DNA from 2 places in the Oceanobacillus sp. M65 genome. Region 1 is predicted to be linked to the other one. Evidence: a T-box and tRNA genes for the amino acid it is inferred to sense, from the RefSeq annotation. Region 1 holds a T-box; the other holds one or more tRNA genes.
The links. A T-box is a leader RNA that pairs with one kind of tRNA and senses whether it is charged. The one in region 1 lies ahead of tyrS (tyrosine--tRNA ligase), so its partner is inferred to be a tRNA-Tyr.
Positions count from the first base shown of each region.

Region 2: it has a tRNA-Tyr gene. The T-box ahead of tyrS (tyrosine--tRNA ligase) is inferred to sense a tRNA for this amino acid. The anticodon was not compared.

Region 1 is NZ_JBQQCJ010000002.1:26,323-38,271, reverse strand. Features, by position in the region: gene refZ (forespore capture DNA-binding protein RefZ) at 1-361, opposite strand, end outside; gene ACTWPF_RS07715 (GAF domain-containing protein) at 491-976, shown strand; gene ACTWPF_RS07710 (sensor domain-containing diguanylate cyclase) at 1,228-3,051, opposite strand; gene rpsD (30S ribosomal protein S4) at 3,396-3,998, shown strand; gene tyrS (tyrosine--tRNA ligase) at 4,125-5,399, opposite strand; T-box leader at 5,557-5,771, opposite strand; gene ACTWPF_RS07695 (transglycosylase domain-containing protein) at 5,890-8,838, shown strand; gene ACTWPF_RS07690 (GNAT family N-acetyltransferase) at 9,323-9,979, shown strand; gene ACTWPF_RS07685 (acetoin utilization AcuB family protein) at 9,980-10,633, shown strand; gene ACTWPF_RS07680 (acetoin utilization protein AcuC) at 10,630-11,784, shown strand; gene motS (flagellar motor protein MotS) at 11,824-11,949, opposite strand, start outside.
Region 2 is NZ_JBQQCJ010000005.1:5,131-17,079, reverse strand. Features, by position in the region: gene ACTWPF_RS16910 (CdaR family protein) at 1-547, opposite strand, end outside; gene cdaA (diadenylate cyclase CdaA) at 540-1,361, opposite strand; gene rsiW (anti-sigma-W factor RsiW) at 1,571-2,203, opposite strand; gene sigW (RNA polymerase sigma factor SigW) at 2,219-2,782, opposite strand; gene ACTWPF_RS16890 (aspartyl-phosphate phosphatase Spo0E family protein) at 2,932-3,081, shown strand; gene rocF (arginase) at 3,174-4,079, opposite strand; gene ACTWPF_RS16880 (phosphomevalonate kinase) at 4,518-5,618, opposite strand; gene mvaD (diphosphomevalonate decarboxylase) at 5,632-6,606, opposite strand; gene mvk (mevalonate kinase) at 6,625-7,593, opposite strand; gene ACTWPF_RS16865 (hydroxymethylglutaryl-CoA reductase, degradative) at 7,590-8,873, opposite strand; tRNA gene ACTWPF_RS16860 (tRNA-Lys) at 9,121-9,193, opposite strand; tRNA gene ACTWPF_RS16855 (tRNA-Gln) at 9,402-9,476, opposite strand; tRNA gene ACTWPF_RS16850 (tRNA-Tyr) at 9,489-9,573, opposite strand; tRNA gene ACTWPF_RS16845 (tRNA-Thr) at 9,618-9,693, opposite strand; tRNA gene ACTWPF_RS16840 (tRNA-Val) at 9,743-9,818, opposite strand; tRNA gene ACTWPF_RS16835 (tRNA-Glu) at 9,843-9,917, opposite strand; gene fabI (enoyl-ACP reductase FabI) at 10,247-11,023, shown strand; gene ACTWPF_RS16825 (YwaF family protein) at 11,098-11,820, shown strand; gene ACTWPF_RS16820 (atypical membrane-integrating protein (Mistic protein)) at 11,832-11,949, opposite strand, start outside.

The DNA.
Region 1 (11,949 bases):
CCGCCATTTCCCTAACAAACACGGAATCCAACGACAGTTCTCGATGAATAAAACAGGAGAATTGATGATGCATTTGTTTATAATGTATAATAGTTGAAATTAACTCTTTCAATTGATCAAGTGCAGAAAGCTGTTCTGTTTCGAGCAAAGTTTCTTCTATCGCTTTCAAGTATGCTTCATAATAATACGAAACAGCGTATTCTAAAAGACCTTGCTTTCCTTTAAAATAATAGCTGATGAGCGACACGTTAACAGAAGCACGCTCTGCAATATCACGTACCGAGGTACCATGAAAACCCTTTTGAAAGAACAGGGACGAGGCTGCGTCAATCACTTTTTGTTTTGATGTGTTTGGTTTCATCCTATTCAACTCCTTACTTGTCTTTTACGACAAAGAGACGGGTAATCCTGCATTTTTTGCTCGACAAAAAAATTAACGATGTCGAATTAGCAAACTTACCATACATTACAATGAAAGGAGTGTGCATATATGTTTCAATCAACAGCATACTCAGGCCAAAAAGAAAAGGACTATCAATTATTAGTGAAGCAAGTAGATGCACTCAGTGAAGGCGAGCATGATCATACCGCCTTACTTGCGAATGCGTCTGCTTTATTAAATCAGTTTCTCACTGACGTAAATTGGGTAGGGTTTTACGTTTGGAAAGAAGATGAACTTGTATTAGGGCCCTTCCAAGGATTACCAGCATGTATCCGGATTGGCTACGGCAAAGGAGTATGTGGCACAGCTATTAAAGAAAAAGCAACTCAACGCATTGCGGATGTTCATGCATTCCCTGGACACATTGCTTGCGACGGGGCGACAAACTCGGAAATCGTTGTACCGATTATCCTTAACGAGACAATTTATGGAGTACTTGATATAGACAGCCCGAATTCAGACCGTTTTGACGAAGTGGATCAAACTTACTTAGAACAGTTTGTCCATGTACTTGAAAAGCATTTAGCCGGATGAAGTGAAACTTCAATCAGTGGGAGTTTTCATTCTTCCCCCATTGATTGTTAGTTGAACGAATCGGGATGTTAACGTCCGTTTACTCCCACTAAAAACTTACAGTTTCACCTCATGTATTGAAGTAGGAGTCTTACGGACGGTTGCTCCGGTATAAAGTTAAATAGATATTCTTTAAGATATAAAAAGCCCGATGAAACTCGTATTCTAGAGAAGAATTCCGAGTAACCGTCGGGCTTTTAGTAATCTAAGACTTATTTCACGTATCTAACAACACTATTTTTGCCATTGTTTTTGGCTTCATACAGAGCCTTGTCTGCTCTGATAAAGAGTTCACTGACTGTATCTGTAACCGTATGTTCCCATGAGGACACACCACAAGAAAGGGTTACAGACGGATTTGTATGCTTTTCGACTTGACTTCGAATTAATCCAGCTATTTGCACACCTTCGTTAATAGTGATAGTAGGTGCATAGACAGCGAGTTCTTCTCCTCCCCACCTAGCTGCAAGATCACGATTGTTTACAATTGACTTAACAAGGTCCGCTACCTGTATCAACACCTTATCGCCAATATGATGCCCATACGTGTCATTAATTGATTTGAAGTCATCAATATCGAATAGAATTAATGTTCCCATTTCACCTGTCGCCATATGAGCGATTATCTCTTCTTCTAAATAGTTTCGTGAATAGAGTTTTGTTAAAAAATCTGTTTTAACAGCCTTTTTCAACTTATCTTTAAGTACTGTATTTGTCAGCGCTAAGGTTGAATGCTGTATGAGTGACTGTATTAATTTAAATGTATTAAATGAAAAGAAATATGGTTGTTCGTGCAAGATCCCAATAATACCATGAACTGTGTCAGAATGGCTCATCGGAATAGCAATAATAGACCGGTATGGAAATCGATCTATTCTATCAAAATCCCCTTTAAGCAATGGCTCCCCCTTACAATCTGTATGGTCTTTCAAATACTCAGCAAATCTTCTTCCAGGATTCGTATTAAAAAACGCTGTACTTCCAGTTAGGACATCGAACCTTTCTTCATTATCCCCGTTGTAATAAATAAAACCGACCTCTGAGGCATGACAAACATCCATTACTTGGTCTCTGACAAGATTGATGATCTCTTTCATTTCAAGATTCGAGTTCAACTTGTGTGTAGCTTCATTAATTAACTTTAAATCAGAGACAAGGTGATTTGATTTTTCATAAAGCGTGACGTTTTCGATGGCCTTGCCGGCAGTACTAGCAATCTGGGATATAAAGTTTATTTCCTTTTCGGGAATATACATTCCTTTATCACTAATCACCTGTAGAACTCCGTATACACCTTGTTTCCCTACCAATGGTGCATATAAGAAACAGCCTGTTTTATCTAATTGCTCTTCTATTTGAATTTCCCCTGAAATAAAGGCCAAAGTACTTACACGTTTTATCACATCATCACTATATTCTATCGTTTTGACAGGAAGTTCTGCTTCTAACTCGGTATCCTGTGAGAGCAAAAGATTATATGCTAGTTCCGGGTATAGTTTACGAAGGCCTTGAACAATTTCACTTAATATCTTTTTTTGAGTGGTGAGAGACAGCAGCTGGGAAGTCAATTCAAATAAATACGCATGATTCCTTCTCATCCTTCTTCCATCTAATTGTAAGAGGGAAATTAACTTCTCCGTTTCCGTCTTCAAAATTGCCAACTCTTCTACTGGAGTTGGGAATTCCTGTTCAATACATAATATGGCTTTGGGCCCTTCTTCCGGTAAAATATGTAGTAAGGTGACCTGCTTTTCTAGAATTATTTGATGGTTAACTTCCTCCCCCATCATGACATTCTCTGACAATCTATGTTCTTTTAAAGGAACTTCCCTGATAAGACTATCTGATATACAAAGTTCATATTCTCTCTGCCATTCATTAAACAAATAAAATCCTGAATAGGAAACAGGGAGAACTTTACATATACACTCAGCAACACGACATAGCGTATTCGCGTCACTTTGCTCAAGGGGGGTTGATGCCAATTCAAAGTATAAACTCCGTAGCTTATCCATAAGCAATTCTGTGTTTTTCATAGTTATCACCTATTATCTTAATGTCGAAACGAATTGTGCTCTAATTGACTAGTTATCATTATAAACGAACTAGTCCTAATTTCCTATTATATTACCCGTTAAATTCGTTTTCTCAATAAAGGTTGACTTATAAGCTAAGAAATTATATACTATTCCTTGTGTAAAATAATAAAGTAGCCTATGTGAACCGGACGCTTGAAACCATTTTGTTCCTCATCACTTGAATGAGGTGTATCGCGTAACTCTTAGCTGCTGGAGCGATGGTACATGAAAACATAATGGACAACGTATAGGAACACGCTCGCTTATTTTATGCAAATAAAATAAAAAGGAGGAAATGTCTTATGGCTCGTTTTACTGGATCAGTATGGAAAAAATCACGTCGTCTTGGCATTTCATTAACTGGAACTGGTAAGGAACTAGATAAACGTCCTTACGCTCCTGGTCAACATGGACCAAACCAACGCAGAAAAGTCTCTGAATATGGCTTACAATTACAAGAGAAGCAAAAACTTCGCTTCATGTATGGATTGAACGAACGTCAATTCCGTACCTTGTTTGATAAAGCTGGGAAAATGAAAGGTATTCATGGTGAAAACTTCATGATCCTTCTTGATTCTCGTCTAGATAACATCGTTTATCGCATGGGTCTTGCCCGTACTCGCAGACAAGCTCGTCAGCTTGTAAACCATGGTCACGTTACTGTAGATGGCGGACGCGTTGATATTCCATCATACCGTCTAAAACCAGGTCAAGTAGTTGGTTTACGTGAAAAATCCAAAAACCTCGATATCGTTAAAGAGGCTGTGGAAGTAAACAACTTCGTACCTGAATATGTAACAATTGACACTGACAAAATGGAAGGTACGTACACTCGCTACCCTGAGCGTTCTGAACTTCCAGCTGAAATCAACGAAGCACTTATCGTTGAATTCTACTCTCGTTAATCGTTTCTTAAAGAAAAACCTGAAATGCTTGTTAACAAGTATTTCAGGTTTTTTTATTTCTATTAAACTTTAGTAAAAGACGGGAGTTGCATCCAACAGCAACTCCCGTCTTTTAAGTTCTACTCATTAAGAGGCATAACGAATCAACGTGTATTTCTTCTTCCCTCTTCGAATAATGGTAAATTCATCTTCGATTCGATCATCTTGGCCAATAGTATGTTGCAAGTCTTGCACTCTTTCTCCATTCACATAAATGGCACCATTTTGGATATCTTCTCTCGCTTGTCTTTTAGAAGAAGAGATTTTTGCTTCAACCAATAAGTCTATTAGCCCAACTTCTTCTTTTGCACGCTCATGTGTTGGAACATCCTTGAATCCCTGCTTAATTTCAGCACCAGAGAGGTCTTTTAGATCACCACTGAATAAAGATGCAGAAATTTTCTTTGCCTGTTCCAATGCTTCTTGACTATGAACGATAACTGTCATTTCTTCAGCTAAACGTTTCTGGGCTTCTCTTTTTTCCGGTTGATCACTAACTTCTTTTTCCAACTGCTCCATCTCTTGTTCTGAAATGAAAGTAAAGTAACGAAGGAATTTGATAACATCCCTGTCGTCTGTATTTAACCAGAACTGGTAAAACTCATAAGGAGAAGTTTTCTCTGGATCTAGCCAAATTGCTCCACCAGCAGTTTTCCCGAACTTGGTACCATCGGCTTTTGTGATAAGTGGTACAGTTAAGCCGAATACTTTTATTTCCTCTTCCTGGTTTTCTCTTGACCTACGAATTAGCTCCATACCAGCGGTAATATTCCCCCACTGATCACTACCACCGATTTGTAGTGTACAATTTTCCTGTTCGTAAAGCTTTAGAAAGTCAAGGGATTGCAAGATCATATAACTAAACTCTGTAAATGTGATGCCTTGTTCGATACGTGCAGAAACGGATTCCTTTGCGAGCATATAATTGATCCCAAAATGCTTCCCAGCATCACGAAGAAAATCAATTACTGTCATGCTTGAAAGCCAGTCATGGTTGTTTCTAGCGACGACTGGATTTTCGCCCTTATCGAAATCAAGTAATCCGGCAATTTGTTGCTTAATTTTTTCACTATACCCTTTAACGACCTCACTCTCGTTAAGAGAGCGTTCACTTGTTCTTCCGCTTGGGTCACCAATCATTCCTGTCCCCCCACCAACAAGGGCAATCGGGCGATGTCCTGCTTTTTGGAAACGTTTTAGCATTGTAATTGGTAGCAAATGTCCTATATGCAGACTATCTGCTGTCGGATCAAACCCACAGTACAATGTTACCTGTTTTTCTTGCAATTGCTTTTCAAGTGCCTCACGATCCGTTGTCTGATGTATTAGTCCCCTTGTTTCAAGGTCCTGTAAAATATCCATTCTCTTCACACTCCATTTTTTTATCTAGATTAGAAAAACTCGCCTTCGCTCATCCTAAAAACGAATGTGCATGTTTTTCTTATACTTGGGACTTCAAAATTTTAACTTCCTTGTCATTACTTTCTAGCGCGGAAAATAAAAAAACCCCTCCCCTATAAAAAGGGACGAGTTTAACACGCGGTACCACCCTTGTTGCAAATTAAAAATCTGCCACTTCGGATTGTTAACGATGTTGCCACCGTTCCGAACGCTCAAAACGATCGAAATTGCTCCGGAATGTAATTCGTCAGTAAATATATCCCGGCTTTCACCACCCGCCGGTTCTCTAGAATAGGGATTTACTCGACTACTTCGTTCCTTCAACACAAATTATCTTATAGTATTTATCTATACCATATTTGATTTAAAAAAGCAATTACCGAACCGAAAATCTTTCCTCCCCATTCTATTATTATGCTATAATAAGAAAGGTATTTTAGGAGGTTTTGCGATGAATTGGAAACAACGGTTTCATCAATATATGGAAAAGCTAAAATCAATCTGGAAATCTGGAAAGGTTCAACGTTCCTCTCGGATTTCCTATGACATAGGATGGAATGTATTACTGTTTTTCTTAATAATTGGCTTCATTGGCATGTTTTTTGCTGGTGGCGTAGGGGCTGGATATTTTGCCTCTTTGGTAAAAGATGAGCCAGTTCTCTCCTATGAAACGATGCAACAGGACATTTACAACTATGAGGAAACGTCTAAGCTGTACTTTGCTGATGACAAATATTTTGGCGACGTCCAGTCTGACTTACACCGGGAAGAGGTCACCCTAGAAAACATCTCACCAGTCTTACTGGATGCAGTAATTGCAACAGAAGATGAGAACTTTGAAGAACATCATGGAGTTGTGCCAAAGGCTATTCTGCGCGCAGTTTTACAGGAAGTAACAAATTCCGAAGTAAAAACAGGTGGTAGTACCCTTACACAACAATTGATTAAAAACCAAATCCTAACCAATGAAGTGTCGTTTGAAAGAAAAGCAAAAGAAATATTACTTGCTTTGCGACTGGAACGCTTCTTTGAAAAGGATGAAATTCTTGAAGCATATTTAAATATTGTCCCTTATGGCAGAGACGCTTCTGGAAACAACATTGCCGGTGTACAAACAGCGGCACAAGGAATATTTGGTGTGGATGCAAAAGACGTCAATATTGCACAAGCTGCATACCTTGCGGGGCTCCCACAAAGTCCATCCGCTTACACCCCTTTTCTTAACGGAGGAGATCTAAAAGACGAGGACGGTTTACAGCGGGGAATTAACCGAATGAAAACAGTGCTTAACCGGATGCTCGAATCCAGCTACATAACACAAGCAGAATATGATGAAAGCATCAATTATGATATTGTGGCTGATTTTAAAGAAGCTTCCCCTTCCCCTGTGGAGAAATATCCGTACTTAACTTTTGAAGTAGAAAAAAAGGCCACAGAAGTTATTATGTATCAACTAGCCGAGAAAGATGGTTACTCGAAAGAGGATCTCGAGAAGGATAGTGCTCTAAAGGAAGACTATGAAGTGAAGGCTGAAAGAGACTTACGGAAAAACGGCTACAATATCCATACAACCATTGATAAGGACATATATGAAGCTTTTCAAGAAGTTGCGACAAACTATGATAACTATGGTCCAACTGTGACCGTTACAGAGACCAATAGTGAAACTGGCGAAACAGAAGAAGTAGAGCAAAGAGTCCAAACTGGTGGAATGCTCATTGAAAACAGTACCGGTAGAATCATTAGCTTTGTCGGTGGCCGAGGATATGACGAAAATAACAATATTAATTATATTTCCGACAATGTTGTTCGTTCAAATGGTAGTACGATGAAACCATTATTAGATTATGCCCCCGCCATGGAAGAAGGAAAAGTTCAACCAGGCACCCCTGTCGCTGACGTAAGAAAGCAAATTCCTGGCTGGCCATCTGGCAAACCAGGAAACTATGGTGGTGGTTATCATGGAATCGTCTCTGCTCGTACTGCTCTGCAGAACTCGTATAATGTGCCTGCTGCTGATATTTATTCTCGTATTATGAATATTAATCCTGCAGAAAAGTACCTTGAGAAAATGGGTATTACTTCAATAAGCGAAGATCTGTATGGTATTGCTTCCCTATCAATAGGTGTAGCAGAACTAACCCTCGAAGAAAATATTAATGCATTTACTACCTTTGGTAATAACGGGAAATTCGCTGACGCGTATATGATTGAAAAGATAACAAATCAAGACGGCGATGTTGTCTATGAACATAAAGCAGAGCCAGTAGAAGTTTTCAGTCCGCAAACAACGTATTTAACGATTGATATGATGCGAGATGTTATTAGTTCTGGAACAGCTGGTTACCTGAGACCGCAGCTATCAAATGGCAGTGTAGACTGGGCAGGTAAAACCGGTACATCAAATAATTATCATGATGCCTGGTTCGTTGCAACAAATCCAAACGTTACCTTCGGGACATGGATTGGATATGATGACAACCGTCCTATTAATAATGCGAGCACAAATTATAGTCACCGTAACCTTAAATTATGGGCTGAGCTGATCAATAGTGCTGCCGCAATTAATCCAGAGCTAGTGACACCAAGTGAAACGTTCAAACGTCCGGACGGTATTGTCCAACGAAGCTATTGTGCGATTTCAGGGATGCTTCCTTCTGAATTATGCGAGAAAGCTGGTCTAGTAAAATCAGATTTATTTAATGCGAAATATGTACCAACTGAAACTGATGACAGCTTAGTGAGCGGAAGCTCTGTTATCGTGAATGGTAAGGCAGTAGTTGCAGGTGCTAATACTCCTGATGAGTTTGTAACAGGAGATGGTCTTATGTTTAGCCCTGAGTTTCTTAAACGAAACGGGTATGATAAGCTACCGGACCTTACACAATTGTATCCTAGAACCGAAACAGAAAAGTGGCAAAGGATTGGTGTACCTGGAGCTGGAGCAGAAGTAGGAGATGCCATTGAGGATGATGGAAAAGACCCTTCCGCTCCGACATCTTTAAACAAATCTGGAAGCAAATTAACTTGGAAGAAATCGGGCAGCAATGACGTGGTAGGATATAGAGTATATCGCGCTACGAAGGCTGGTGGTAAATTTAGCCTTGTAGGAAGTACGACCGAAACAAGTTATACCATCGGAAACAATAATGCTATCTATCACGTAAAAGCTGTTGACTATTTCGGTAGAGAATCCTCTGCCTCAAAAGAAATAATGGTTGGTAATACGTCTGAGCCAGAGCCCGAAACACCTGACTCAAACAAGGAAACCGATAATGAGAAAGAAACAGCAGATGAAAATAACGAAAACGAAAAAGAAGATAAACAACAAGAAGAAAGCAATAACGATCAAGAAGAAGAAGAAGAAAATAATCAAGATGAAGAAAGCAGTCAAGGATGAGGAAAGTAACCAAGATGATAGCGAGGACGAACAATAACGCGTCTTATTCGTGATATCTTGGGCTATAGTTTCCTACCAAACGAACAAGTCGAGCGATCTTTTGAAACTCTATGGTGAGTTTTGAGTTCGCTCGACTTTTTTATGTAGAGAAATACACATAATTGTGAATGAAGATCACAAGAGGGATTATCCATAGATCTTTTTCCCAGCGTCCTAACACTTTGAAAAAGGATAAGTTTCACCCTTTTCACATTTATTACTAAATAAAGTGAAACTTCATTTGGTGGGGTTTCCCTACCTTCCCCACTAAATGTTAGTTGAACGAATCGGACCTTTACTGGCAGTTGATCCCCCATTTAGAGCTTAATTGCTTCCCAAATTCTTGAAGTGGGGGTTTTACTGCCAGTTGAGGCGGGATAAATGTTCGGTAATCTAGTATAATGAATGTAAGCGTATTAGTTTTACAGATTAGGTGGTGAAAAAGTTGGAACATACAAAAACTTATCATGCATTATGCCGTGAAAGTAATAATGGAGACAGTATAACAATTGAAGGTCCCCTGTCCAGTGAAGAACTTGGAAACTTCCATTTTCATGAACACCTGACTGCATTCAGACCCGCTCCAAAACAATTTGAAGCACTACGCAGTATAGCCGATTTCCCTGAAGGAAGAATTATAGTTGCCCGAACCGAAGATACAATAATTGGTTATGTGACTTATTTGCACCCTGATCCGCTGGAACGCTGGTCCGAGTTCAAGATGGAAGAACTTATGGAACTTGGCGCAATTGAAGTAGTTCCCTCCTATCGGGGAGCCAAATTAGCCTCAGGTTTATTGCAAGTCTCCATGATGGATGACTATATGGAGAATTATATTATTATTTCGACTGAGTATTATTGGCACTGGGATTTGGATGGAACGAAACTAAGCATTTGGGACTACCGGAAAGTGATGGAAAAGATGATGGCTACTGGTGGCCTCCTCCCCGCTCCAACCGATGATCCAGAAATCATTTCACACCCAGCAAATTGCTTAATGGTTAGAATCGGCAAAGAAGTCACTGATGATTCCGTCACGACTTTTGATAAGCTGCGCTTCTTACAGCGATATCAATACCGCAATATGAGGGAGGGGCTTTAAATGCTAGTAGAAGAAATTATGAATCGAGACGTGATTACTTTGTCACCAACAGATACGATTGAAAAAGCATTGCACATCTTACAACTAAATCGTATTCGACATATCCCAATTGTAGAGAAGAATAAAGATGTAATAGGAATTATCTCTGACAGGGATATCCGCGATGCTTCTCCGTCTATATTTAAAAATAACACAGTGGCAGAAGAATTAAAAAATGAGCTTCACACCATTATGAGTAGTCCCGTCGTTACCGTTCATCCGCTTGATTTTGTAGAAGAAATAGCTCGAATCTTTTATGATGAAGAATTTGCTTGCCTCCCTGTTGTGAGAAAGGATAACAGGCTTGTTGGCATTGTCACAGAAAAGGATATGCTTCAGACATTGATTCAGCTTACCGGTACGAATGTGCCTTCCTCTCATATTGAAGTAAGAGTGCCACATAGGCCAGGAATCCTTCCTGAAATTACATCTATATTTGGTAAAAGGAAAGTAAATATTGTTTCTGTATTAGTGTATCCGTATAAAGATGATCCCGCCTACAAAATACTTGTTTTCCGGATCCAGACGATGAATCCTCTCCCTATTATTCAGGATTTAAGAGATGCGGGGTATGATCTAATGTGGCCAAATAATATTCCGGGGCCAAAACGATGAAATGTTCCGCAGCGTTCGTCTTCTCAGAAAATACGTTAAACTATCACTTTAATAAAGATCATCCGTTTAACCAAAAACGTGTATTGCTTACAAAGGAGCTATTAGAGGCAACAGGTCAATTATCTGCAGAGGCAGTGCTAGCTCCTCGGATAGCAACAGAGGACGAACTCGCACTTTTCCATGATGTAGCTTACATTCAAGCTATTAAAAAGGCGAGTAAGTCCCAGTTAACAGACAGTGAGGCTACACAATTTGGACTGGGCACGGAAGATACACCTATATTTCCGAATATGCATGAGGCTGCAAGTTATGTAGTAGGCGGTACACTGACAGCGGTCGATGCTGTTATGGAAGAGCAGACTATGCATGCACTCCACTTGGGAGGTGGGCTTCATCATGGATTTAAACGAAAAGCAGCTGGTTTCTGTATTTATAATGATGGAGCAGTGGCAATAAAATACCTCAGGGAAAAGTATGATTTAAAGGTGTTATATGTGGATACGGATGCGCACCACGGAGACGGTGTACAATGGGCCTTCTATGATGACCCGAATGTCTGCACCCTATCTATCCATGAAACAGGTAGATACCTTTTCCCGGGGACCGGAAATGTAAATGAGCGTGGACTCAAACAAGGTCATGGATATACCTTTAATTTACCACTAGATGCATTTACAGAGGACGATTCATTTATTTCCGTTTATGACAGCGCTATCAAAGAAGTTGCTGGTTTTTTCAAGCCTGATATTATTATCACACAGAACGGGGCAGATGCGCATTGCTATGATCCACTAACTCATTTATGTAGTACGATGAGAAGTTTTGAGTATATCCCCAAAATTGCGCATGAAATCGCGCACGAATACTGTGGTGGCAAATGGATTGCACTAGGTGGCGGTGGGTATGATATTTGGCGAGTTGTCCCGAGGGCATGGGGACAACTCTGGAACATTATGCATGATGGCCACGTCCTTACAGGAAAGATCCCTCCTACCTGGTTGAAGCAGTGGGAAAAAGAAGCTCCTACTTCCCTTCCAGCGTATTGGCAAGATGAAAAAGAGATTGTCTCCATACCCCGAAGAGCAGAAATAACAGAAAAAAATGAGAAGCTATTACAAAGCATGTTAAAATACACAAAAAAAATTATGTGACCTAATTTCCTTCCTAACAAAAAGCCAGCGAGATGGCGTTTACTCATCATCTCCCTGGCTTTCTTCTAATATAACAATCTCTACACGTCGGTTTTTTGCCCAGTTTTCTTCCGAAGTATTTTCAACTAGTGGTCTAGTATCTCCATACCCTACTGAAGAAAAACG
Region 2 (11,949 bases), on a different contig from region 1:
CAATCCCGATTCGGTCAATGACACTTTTAGCACTTGTGATGGTGACCGTACCTGGTTCTACTTCATAATCACCAAGCTCATAACCTTCAGCAAGTTTCCCTTCATTTAAGAAGTCTACCGCTACCTCAAATTCTTCTGTTGCTTTTTCTTCTATAACGACGTCAATTTGTTTCGGTTCAATATATGCATCTATATCAGGAGAAATCGTATGTTGAAGTTCTACTCTATGTTCTCCCGCTTCATACCCTTCCAAATCAACAAAAACCTTAAAATTACGATTGGTAAGAACTGGGGTTAAAATACCTGGTGACCCCTCCATGGTAACTTTCACACTTTCTGGTACACCGCTTACTACATATTTTTCTGAATCTATCTCTATTTCAACTGGTACATCACTTATTGTTTGAGCATCATCTGATTGACTCGGGAAAGTGGAATCTGATGCTGTAGGCCGATTTGTTTCAACATTAACAAAGATATAAAGCAAAACTGCTAATGCCAGAGCTATAACGCGAACAAACCATTTACTTCTGAACCAGTTATCCATTCTTTTTCCCCCTCCATTTCCAAGACTTCTTTTCAGAGGTTTTCAGATTTAAGGATAAATTATCTTTCAGCATAGTACGTAGCTCTTCTGCCTCAAGTTCCCTGTGAAGCTCGCCATTTTTCGTACACGATATATTTCCTGTCTCCTCAGACACAACAATGGTAAGCGCGTCGGTAACTTCACTAATTCCCATTGCCGCTCTATGCCTTGTCCCCAATTCCTTAGATATAAAAGGACTTTCGGATAATGGGAGATAACAGGCTGCTGCAACAATTTCTTCGGATTTAATAATGACCGCACCGTCATGTAATGGGGTATTTGGGGTGAAGATATTGGTTAACAGTTGATGTGTCAGCTTACCGCCAATTGGAATACCCGTTTCTGCATAATCACCAATCCCTGTCTCTCGTTCAATCGAGATAAGGGCACCAATACGGCGCTTTGCCATGTAAACACAGGAATGAATAATCGCATCTATATTCTGTTCAATAATCTCTTCTTCTGACCGGGATCCTCGCCCAAATATGTTTCCACGTCCTAATTGCTCCAACGCTCGGCGTAACTCAGGCTGGAACAGGATTATAATGACAATAAGCCCCCACCTGATCGCCTGGTTTGTTATCCATTGGATTGTCTGTAGTTCCAATACGATACTCAATAACCAGACAGCCAAAACTACAGCGATCCCTTTTAATAGCTGGATTGCCTTGGTGCCTCTGATTAACATGATCAGTTTGTATAATATATACCAGACAAGAGCAATGTCCACGCCAATTCTCAGGAGCTGTAAAAGATCGAATCCCCCATCAAGCATATGTATCCATCCTTTTGCACATCATTTTCGTTCCACCGTTCTATAGATAGTAACGTTACCTATTATAACATATTTTGCCTTCAGACATGTGTAGAAAGGTAAAACGATAATTAAGGAAAAATCTTGGCAATTCATTTTTTAGGAACGTATTTAAACAAATAAAAAAATCCCAAGTCCCTTTTCAAAAGACTTGAGATCGATATAATGATTTAAAACGCAAAGATACTTCTAAAAAAGTTTTTTAAATTATACCAAATCCATTCGAAGACCTGATCTACATGCTTTAATTCCCCATTTACATTCCCAACAGATGCCATTAACCCTTCACTTTCAATAGGGTTTTCAATAAGCTTGCCATTAATGAGGGTAACATTTCCGTCAATGGTTCCCTTAATCACAAGATTACCATTTTTCACTAAGAGGTCTCCCTCTACCGTTACATCTTCAGGCACAATCACCGTATCCCCTTTAATAACAAGGTTTTCCTGTTTGGAAACAACTAACTCACTATCCTGATTCCATGATGAAAATATACCGCTCATCATAAAAACTAGAAATATGGCAGCTGCAGTAATAATGGGATGCGCCTTGAACCAACGTCCGTATTTCAGACGCTTTTTCTCAGTTGGAAGTTTCTTCATTACATTAGCAGTAAAATTAGCAGGCGCTTCTATATTTTCCGTACTTTGAAGCAGTGTGATCGTCCGCTTCAACTCACGAAAATGCTTCTGACAGTCTTCACATTCTTCTAAGTGAAGACGCAGTTTCTTTTCTTCTTCGTTGGATAAATCGCCGTCCAAATACTGATGCATCAGTTTGGAGGCTTCATGATTACAATCCAAGTGAACCACACTCCTTTACACGTGACGAAGCCTTTTCCGTAAAGCTTCTCTCCCTCGATGGATCCGGGTCTTCACAGTTCCTAATGGAATATCCAGAATATCGCTAATTTCTTGTAGGGAGAATTCTTCCAAATAACGCAACATAATTATACTGCGATATTTCGGAGGAAGCTCTGAAATCTCTTGATGTATATAGCGCTGTAATTCCATACTCTCCACTTCTTCGCCAGGCAAACGGCCTTGATCAGCCATCTGTGAGTACATGTTTAATCCTTCCGTCCCTTTAATCTCCGCATCTAGATAATAATCCGGCTTCCGTTTACGAATGCGGTCAATCGTTAGATTTGTTGCAATTCGATAGAGCCAAGTGGAAAATTTCCGTTTTTCATCAAAAGAATGGATGTTAACATATGCCCGAATAAAAGCTTCCTGTGCTATATCCTCCGCCTCGTGTGCATTACCAAGCATTCGATAGCAATGCTGATAGATTTTGCTTTGAAAAAATGAGACGATATCCTCAAAGGCGGATTGGTCCCCTTTTTTCACTTTTTTTATTTTCTCTCTTATAAATTGTTCCATACAAGTACCTCCGCCAATCATGCGGTATTTATCATACGTTTACTATGTAGAAAAGGTTTCATAAAAAATAAAAAAACTTTTTAGGTTTATCGTTCTAAGAAGATGGGTAGTTTCTTACTATATATTATACTAAATAGGAGGAAAGTTTTGTGAGTAATTCAACACTTTTACAAAAAATTGAACAATGTCGCGAAGAAATGCTTACTTTAAGCAGATCTCACGCCTTAACTTCAGAAGCTGTTGTAACCTCCAGTGTAAAACTAGACCAACTAATTAACGAATATCAAAACAACAAATAATTGTAAGTATGGTCACTATATACATCAAGATGTTAATCATAAATTGAAAAAGACATTAACACCCCTAAGGGCATTAAATGTCTTTTTTGTTTTTATTTTAACTTTTCACCAAACAAGGAACCCATCAATGCGACAGCTGTAGTGGCAGTTTTATTTTTCTCATCTAAAATCGGATTAACCTCGACAAATTCCGCTGAAGTGATGCATTCCGCTTCTGCGAGCATTTCCATTGCCAAATGACTCTCCCGATAGGACAATCCACCAATCACAGGTGTTCCGACTCCGGGAGCCTCTGAAGGATCCAATCCATCCAAATCAAGGCTAAGATGCACTCCATCTGTCTTTTCCTTTAAGTATTGTATTGCCTTTTCCATAACAGCAGGCATCCCCATGCGATCGATCTCATGCATCGAAAACACCTTAATCCCTTTTTCTTTTATTAATGCCTTTTCACCAGGGTCCAGTGATCTTGCCCCAATGATGACAATGTTCTCTGGTTTTATCTTAGGTGTGTATGCAGCAATATTGGTTAACCTATCGTGGCCAATACCTAGGCTTATAGCAAGCGGCATGCCATGTATATTTCCTGATGGTGAGGTGTCCTCTGAATTTAAATCGCCGTGTGCGTCGTACCAAATGACTCCCAGGTTCTCATAATGCTTTGATATTCCAGCAAGACTGCCAATTGCAATACTATGGTCACCACCAAATACTAACGGAAAATTGCCAGTTTGGATTTCTTTATCAACCATCTCGGAAAGCTTTTCATTCGCTTCAATTACTTGATCGAGATTTTTTAAATTGTTCTCTGTATTTATTGCTTGCTCCATGGATGGCCTGTTTATTGGAATATCCCCTAAATCATGTACCTTTATATCCAGTTCCTCCAGCTTTTCAATTGCCCCAGCATAGCGCAGAGCACTCGGCCCCATATCAACCCCACGTCGACTTTGCCCAAGATCCATAGGAACCCCAATAATCGAAATATCTTTTTTCATGTAAGCGCCTCCTCTACCTCTATTGTAGCCAAAAACCAAGGGATGACTCAACTCCACATTTGCATGAATATATATACAGAAAATTTAGGTTAAAGTGATTCGGCTAGTGTAGAGTGGGTTGATTGCATGGGGCTTTTGGTCGATTGAGAGTGCAGAGTGGTTGATTGCGTTGCGCTTTTGGTCGATTGAGAGTGTGGAGTGATTGATTGGGTAGCTTTTTGGGTCGATTGGGAGTGCAGAATGGTTGATTGGATAGCATTATTGGTCGATTGAGAGTGCGATATGGTCGATTAAATGGCGCTTTTAGTCGATTGGGAGTACGACGTGATTGATCGCGTGGCGCTTATGGTCGATTGGGAAAGCGGCGTTGTTAATTGGAAGGCTATAACACATTTAAATGAACGACAAAAAAAGACAACTACATCAAATGTAGCTGTCTCAAGAATCGCTTATACTCGCGCCAACCGTGGAAGGCTTAATGGACAATGGCGTAATGCCTGCTTTTTCCCATGCCTTCATTAGTGCATCGGCTTTTTCCATTGATGGCATAAACGCAATTCCGCAATCGCCACCTCCAGCTCCTGACGATTTACCTGCGCCGCCATGAGCCTCCGCTAAATCACATAAGGTGCGAAGCAAGGGTGTTTCAATGGCTACGTTTGCCTGTCTTCCAACCTCGGATAGTGCTGTTCTGTTTTGTTTTACACCCGCCAACAATAAGTCAACATCTTCTTGTTGCATGCCTTTTAGAAACGTAGATACTGCTTTTTCACTAGCATCAAGAAAGTTTTGGTAAGCATTGGGGTTACTGTCTTTAAGCAACATCAACTCATCTACCAGTTTGGCAGTAGAAGCGGGTTTCCCCGTCCATCCCACACAGACGTATACTGTGTCGGGCATGTTTACTGGCTTTAGCGAAAGATACTTCCAATCCTGTTTTACCAATTCACTTAAATTGCTCGTTTGTTTATATGCATCTTTTAGCCAATCCGCCTGAAATGATACATATTGTAAAAAGCCCCCATATGCTGAGGCAGCAACATCCGCTCCAGAACCATTTCCTTGAACATTCACATGTGCCAGTGATGAAAGCTTAAACAATAGTTCTTGTTTATATGTAGGTAAATATTTTTTTAAAATAGCAGTAATAACAGAGGTTACGACCGCAGCGCTTGAACCCAAACCATATTTTATACCGGAGGCATCATCTAGCTCACTTTTAACCGAAATGGCAAAAGACCTTGGCTTAATATTCTGCTCATGAAGATAGGCCATTGCTATACGCATGGCCTCTTGTACAAATACTGTTTTTGGATTATCCGTGTGTATTATAAGGCTCCCTTTTTCGAAGTCCCACTTAAGGTCCTCCAATTGAAAGTCATGAAGTGACACACGATTCTGCTCGCTCTCTTCAATGGTGGTGTATACATAACGATTAACCGCCATTACCACTAATTGGTGATATGGTTCCAAAACGGCAAATTCGCCCGCTATCATTAACTTCCCAGGTACCTTTATTGTCATCGGTGTATGTGGCAATGGATTTCATCCCTTACAGATAGGTTACTCCCTGCCCAGGTCGGCTTAATCGAATATCGGCAACACCTGGAATGTTTCGGAGTGTCTTTTCAATTACTTCCTCGTTTTCCGGTAAGTATAAAACTTTCACGTTAGGTCCTGCATCAATTGTAAAATAGGCAGGTATCCCTTTTTCGCGCAAATCTCTCACCATTTGCATGACAGTCATTGTCGTATCATGCCAATATGTAAATGGCGGGTTAGCACCAAGTGTGGTCGCATGCATTTTCAGACAGTTTGCCTCCGCCACTTCTCCCACCTTTTGAAAGTCCCGTTCTTTAATTCCCTCTTTAATCTGGCTCATATCAGTAGGAATGCTATTAAGCCAGCCTTGATAAAATGGGGAAGTTTCTACAGTGCGTTTCATTCCAGCCCGGCTCGAAACTTTTTTCGCAGTGGATGACAAAACAACTGCTGCAACTCGCAGATCCCAGTGCTCTGCTGGGGCGATAGGAACCGCATACGAATCACTTCCATCTTCCTCTGCTCCCATTTCCCATTCGGCAAACCCTCCATAAATCGACCGGCAGGCTGAGCCTGAGCCTTGTCGAGTCAATGCAGAAAGTTCTCTATCTGACATGTCTAGCCCAATCGCTTTTGTACCAGCCGCTGCCAATGCAGCAAAACCAGAGGCAGATGAAGCAAATCCTGCAGCTGTCGGAACTTCATTTGTAGAATCGACCGTTGCATACAAAGACTTCCCTGCCTGTTGTCGAATAAGGTCAAGAAATCCAGATACACGTCTATGTTGTTCCCCTTCCACAACACGTTCATTTAAAATGAATTTGTCTTGAGTATACTCCTCCGAAAAATGTACGGATGTAGTGGTATAAAAGCCATCCAGCGTTAAAGAAAGTGAGCTGTTGGTTGGTAGTATTATGGATTCGTTTCGTTTTCCCCAATATTTAATCAAGGCAATATTTGTATGTGCCTTAGCTGTTGCCTTCATAATAGGTCCCCTTTTTCACTATTTCTTATGGTGCCTTTTGAGCACGAATGGCCATACAGCATGTGCACCAAATTTCCTTAATTTCTCAGCAAGCAATCTTGAATGTACTTCATTTTGAGCAAGGGCAATAATACAGCCGCCGTTGCCGCCGCCTGTCAACTTCGCTCCAAGAGCACCTTCTTCACGTGCAAATTCAATAAGCTTGTTTAAACCTGTAGTACTAACTCCTAAGGCTTCTAATTCTTTCTGTGCCTCGTTCAGCATTTGTCCAAGCAAATGCTTCCCTCTTTTCTCCAACGCATCCTTAGCCTGATGGGTTAACTCTCCGATGCGGTCAAGTTTCCGCTGGATTTTACGTGGAGCTACGCGAAGTAAATGTGCTACAGATTCTACTGCCATTCTTGTATCTCCAATGCTGCCTGAATCGGCAACAACGAAATGAAAATCATCATTTAACTCAATAAATTCCGTAGGGTTATCCTTTTCATACCATACAGGTAATTCAGAAGTTATCGTTAACGTATCAATGCCACTAGGCGCTCCGTGCGCAAACGTTTCTGCAATGTTTGCAAGCTTAAGAAGCTCCTCATCTGTGTGATCAATACTTGCATATGCAAATAATGATCGAATAACAGAGATCGCGACAGATGCACTAGAACCAAGCCCTTTTCCAGGAGGGACCGAGGATTTAATCCGAATTAACAGATCTGCTTCCGGCATTTCAAGGTATTCAAGGGTTCCACTAATACAACTGGCAATTCCTTGCAAGGATTCAGGAGCTAAATCCAGGGGTCCATGATAAAACGTGCTATCAATCACGACCGGCCCTGGCTCGTGTTCTACTATAGATTCTACACCTACCAGAGGAAACGGGATAGCGATAGCGGGTTGTCCGTGTACAACTGCATGCTCCCCAATTAGAATCAGTTTACTATGAGCTATTCCTATAGCTGTTTGTTCTGTAGTTGTAGCTTTTTCTGCACTCATTTTTTAATTTGTTCCACCAATTCTTTAGCTTTTCCGACACGGATTTCGTTTAGTTCCACTAACTTTCCTGCAACGATATCAATCATCTCCCCAGAAGCCCCTGCCGCTATTGCAACAGAGCGAGAATGTAATGCCATATGTCCTTTTTGAATACCATCTGTTACTAACGCTTTAAGCGCTCCAAGGTTTTGCGCTAATCCAACAGCAACAATGACCTGAGCCAATTCTTGCGCGGATTCAACGTTCAATATATCTTGCGCTACCTTAGCAATAGGATGCACACGTATAGCGCCACCTACAGTGCCGACTGACATAGGCAATTCTAGTTCACCAACTAGGTTTCCCTCACTGTCGGTAGACCATGTAGTCATGGAGCTATATTGTCCTGTTCTTGCTGCATAGGCATGTGCCCCAGCCTCAACTGCACGCCAATCATTACCAGTAGCAATTACGATAGGGTCAATTCCATTCATAATTCCTTTATTATGCGTAACCGCACGATAAGGGTCTGAAGCTGCAAACTCGTACGCATGCACAACACCATCTCGTACTTCTTCACCGGAAAAGTCACCTGATTGAAGTAAGTTGGCAGGAATGACACAGCGCGCCCGCGCAAGACATCTATCTGCATAATTAGAAAGAATTCTCAAGTAAACCTTCCCATTTGTTAACGACTCGACAGTAGGTGCTAATGACTCCACCATAGTATTAATTATATTCGCACCCATCGCGTCACATGTATTTACATACAAATGCACGACGAGCATTTTACCATAAGCCGAATCAGACGCCTCGTTTAAGATCCTTACTTCCAGATCCTCAGCTCCCCCGCCTCTAGCAACCAGGCTTGGATAAGCAGCGTTAGCATCCTCAATAAGTGAGTCCTTTTCAGCTAGTATGGATGCCTTAGCAGCATTCAAATCAGGAGCACCCACTACTTGAATTTGCCCGATCATTACTCTTTCCGTGGCTTCCGTAGTGAATCCCCCGGCTTCTCGAACGATCTTAGCAATATAACTGGCTGACGCAACCACAGATGGTTCTTCAATAGCCATTGGTACTACATATTCTTTCCCATTTATTAAGAAGTTCAATCCTACTCCTAAAGGAAGAGGGTATGTTCCAATCACATTTTCAATCATTTTATCTGCGGTTTCAGTAGAGAGCGGTTCATTGAAAGTTGCTGTGTCATTCGCAGAAAGGTGTTGGGCATCTTGCAATAACTCTCTGCGTTCTGCAACCGTCTTATTGTAGAAGCCTGGGATCCGGGAAGTTTTCATACGTCTTCATCCTTTTGTATACAATAATTATATATATATAAACTTCGTATCAATCTTGTTAATAAAGTCTTAAATCTAATTTATTATAACACGTTTGGCATCTATATTTCCTTAAATAAAATCACTGTAACTATTATGTAAAAAAACGTGGTAAAATGCAAATAAACAAGGTTGTTTATCAATAAAAACGACCCTGTTTATCTACAATTACCATATTCATGTTGTACACTATCGTTAATTAAAATGATGAGCCATGAAGGATTCGAACCTTCGACCCTCTGATTAAAAGTCAGATGCTCTACCAACTGAGCTAATGGCTCGTAATGATTAAAATGCTTCCTTAATAGAAAGTTGTGTTGTCATTTGTGTGCTCGTCGTGTTGCAAGAAAAACGATGAAGTCGCACTCCTCGCAAGCCTGCACATGGTAGCATACTCGGTGATGCTAGCGGCTTGCTCTACCAACTGAGCTAATGGCTCGTGTGAAAAGTTCATTTTGTTTCAAAAAAAAAGGCCTTAAAATAAAAAAATGGCTGGGCTACCAGGATTCGAACCTGGGATACACGGGATCAAAACCCGATGCCTTACCGCTTGGCTATAGCCCAACAATATAAAAATGGTGGAGGGGGGCAGATTCGAACTGCCGAACCCTGAGGGAGCGGATTTACAGTCCGCCGCGTTTAGCCACTTCGCTACCCCTCCGTATTGTTAACTATAAACTAATTATTATACATAAAAAGAAAAAATGGTGCCGGCCAGAGGACTTGAACCCCCAACCTACTGATTACAAGTCAGTTGCTCTACCAGTTGAGCTAGGCCGGCATAGAAATTTAAGTTGGTTTATCTCACTATATATGCCAAGACATAATAATGGTGGAGGATGCAGGGCTCGAACCTGCGACCCCCTGCTTGTAAGGCAGGTGCTCTCCCAGCTGAGCTAATCCTCCATCAAGGCATGGTTTAATAAAATTTGGTGACCCGTACGGGATTCGAACCCGTGTTACCGCCGTGAAAGGGCGGTGTCTTAACCGCTTGACCAACGGGCCTAGGAATTAATGAGATCGTGATTTGAAAGTAATTCGACAATTTGTTACATATCTCTCAAACCAACGAATTTTATTATAGCTTTTTCTTTTCACTTTGTAAAGAGGAAAATATAATTTTTTTATCTTTTTTTCATTTGCTTCAAAATATGTTGAAACAACAACGTTCCACCCGACATATTTAGCAGAATGCTAGTGGTCTTTAGTCCATTTCCAACAAAACGTTCTAAAGAACTATCTTGTTTTTAACCGCTAGAGTTACTCAACATACTTTCTAATTGTAATTCAATTAGGTTATAATATAGAAGATCATTATAATGGAGGTATTTTTCATGTCTAATTTAATGCAAGGCAAGAATGTAGTCGTCATGGGTGTTGCAAGCGAACGAAGTATTGCCTGGGGAATAACAAAGTCATTACATAACGCAGGAGCAAACCTGATTTTCACTAACAGACAGGAACGTTCTTATCAAAAACTAACAAAGTTATTAGAGAAAAATGATATAGAGCCAAAATTAATTGTATCATGCGATGTTGCAAGTGATGAAAGTATTACAGGTGCATTTGATGAGATAAAGGAGAAAGTTGGCGTCATTCACGGCGTGGTTCATTCCGTAGCGTTCGCCAAGCGTGAGGAACTAAAAGGAGAGTATGCTGATACATCACGTGAGGGTTTCTTACTAGCACAGGAAATTAGTGCATTTTCTCTAGCCGCTGTGACAAAAGCTGCTAAACCGCTTATGACTGAAGGTGGTAGTATTGTTACACAGACCTATCTTGGAGCAGAAAGAGTAATTCAAAACTACAACGTGATGGGCGTTGCCAAAGCTTCCTTAGAAGCAAGCATGCGTTACTTAGCAGAAGATGTTGGAAAGTATGGAATCCGTGTAAATGCCATTTCAGCTGGTCCAATTAGGACTTTATCTGCAAAAGGTGTCGGCGGCTTTAACGAAAAACTTGGTATTATCGAAGAAAAAGCTCCACTACGCAGAAATGTGGATCAGGATCAGGTTGGAGACGCTACTTTATTCTTCCTAAGTGACCTGGCTAGAGGGGTTACTGGAGAAGTCATGCACGTAGATTCCGGATACCATATTATCGGAGGATAATAAGATAGAACAGAAGACGCTTGTTTGCATATCATCTTGCAAAAAAGCGTCTTTTATTTTAGGGGGGATGTTATATGTATGATGCTTTCTTTTCTGTTGAAGGAAACACATTTATTTCATTTCATACATCTCATCTTATTATGTTATTTATTTATCTAATAGGCTTTATACTACTTATTCTTTTTAGCACATTAAAAACACGATCTAGCTATGGCCGGATTTATACCATGATAAAATGGATCCTTTTCATTCTATTAGTAATGTCAGAGGTTAGCTATCAAGTCTGGTCAGCAACTAGTGGAATCTGGATCTTAAGTGAATATATTCCCTTGCATCTATGCGGTATTGCCAGTATTACGGCAGCCATAGCTCTCTTACTTCAGAACAAAAAGCTTGCCACTTTAACTTTCTATATCGGATTTCTTCCAGCCCTACTAGCGTTAATTACACCAGAGTTACCTTATGATTTTCCACATTTCCGTTACTGGAAATTCTTTTTGCATCACATAGCCATATCTTGGGCGAGCCTGTTTTTAATTCTCACAAGTTCAATCTCTTTAAAGTACAGCTCTATGCTCAAAAGCTATGGTTTACTACTCATCTACGCTGCATTTGTTGGATTTATCATCAATCCAGCTTTGGATTCTAATTACCTTTACCTTCGAGACACACCATTATCAAACACACCTTTAGACTATTTCGGTGATGGTATGCTATATTATGTAAATTTATGCCTAGTCGCACTTGCTGTCTTTTCGATCCAATGGGGACTCGTTCGCTTCTTTAAAAAGGCCTAGAATTTCTTGTTTTACGGGGACTCATTCAAGTCCAGCCAAGATAACATTTCCGCTATTATAGAATTGATTTTCTGGTCAATAACTTCTTCACCATACTTTTCTTTAGCACGCGTAATATTTTTCAACACC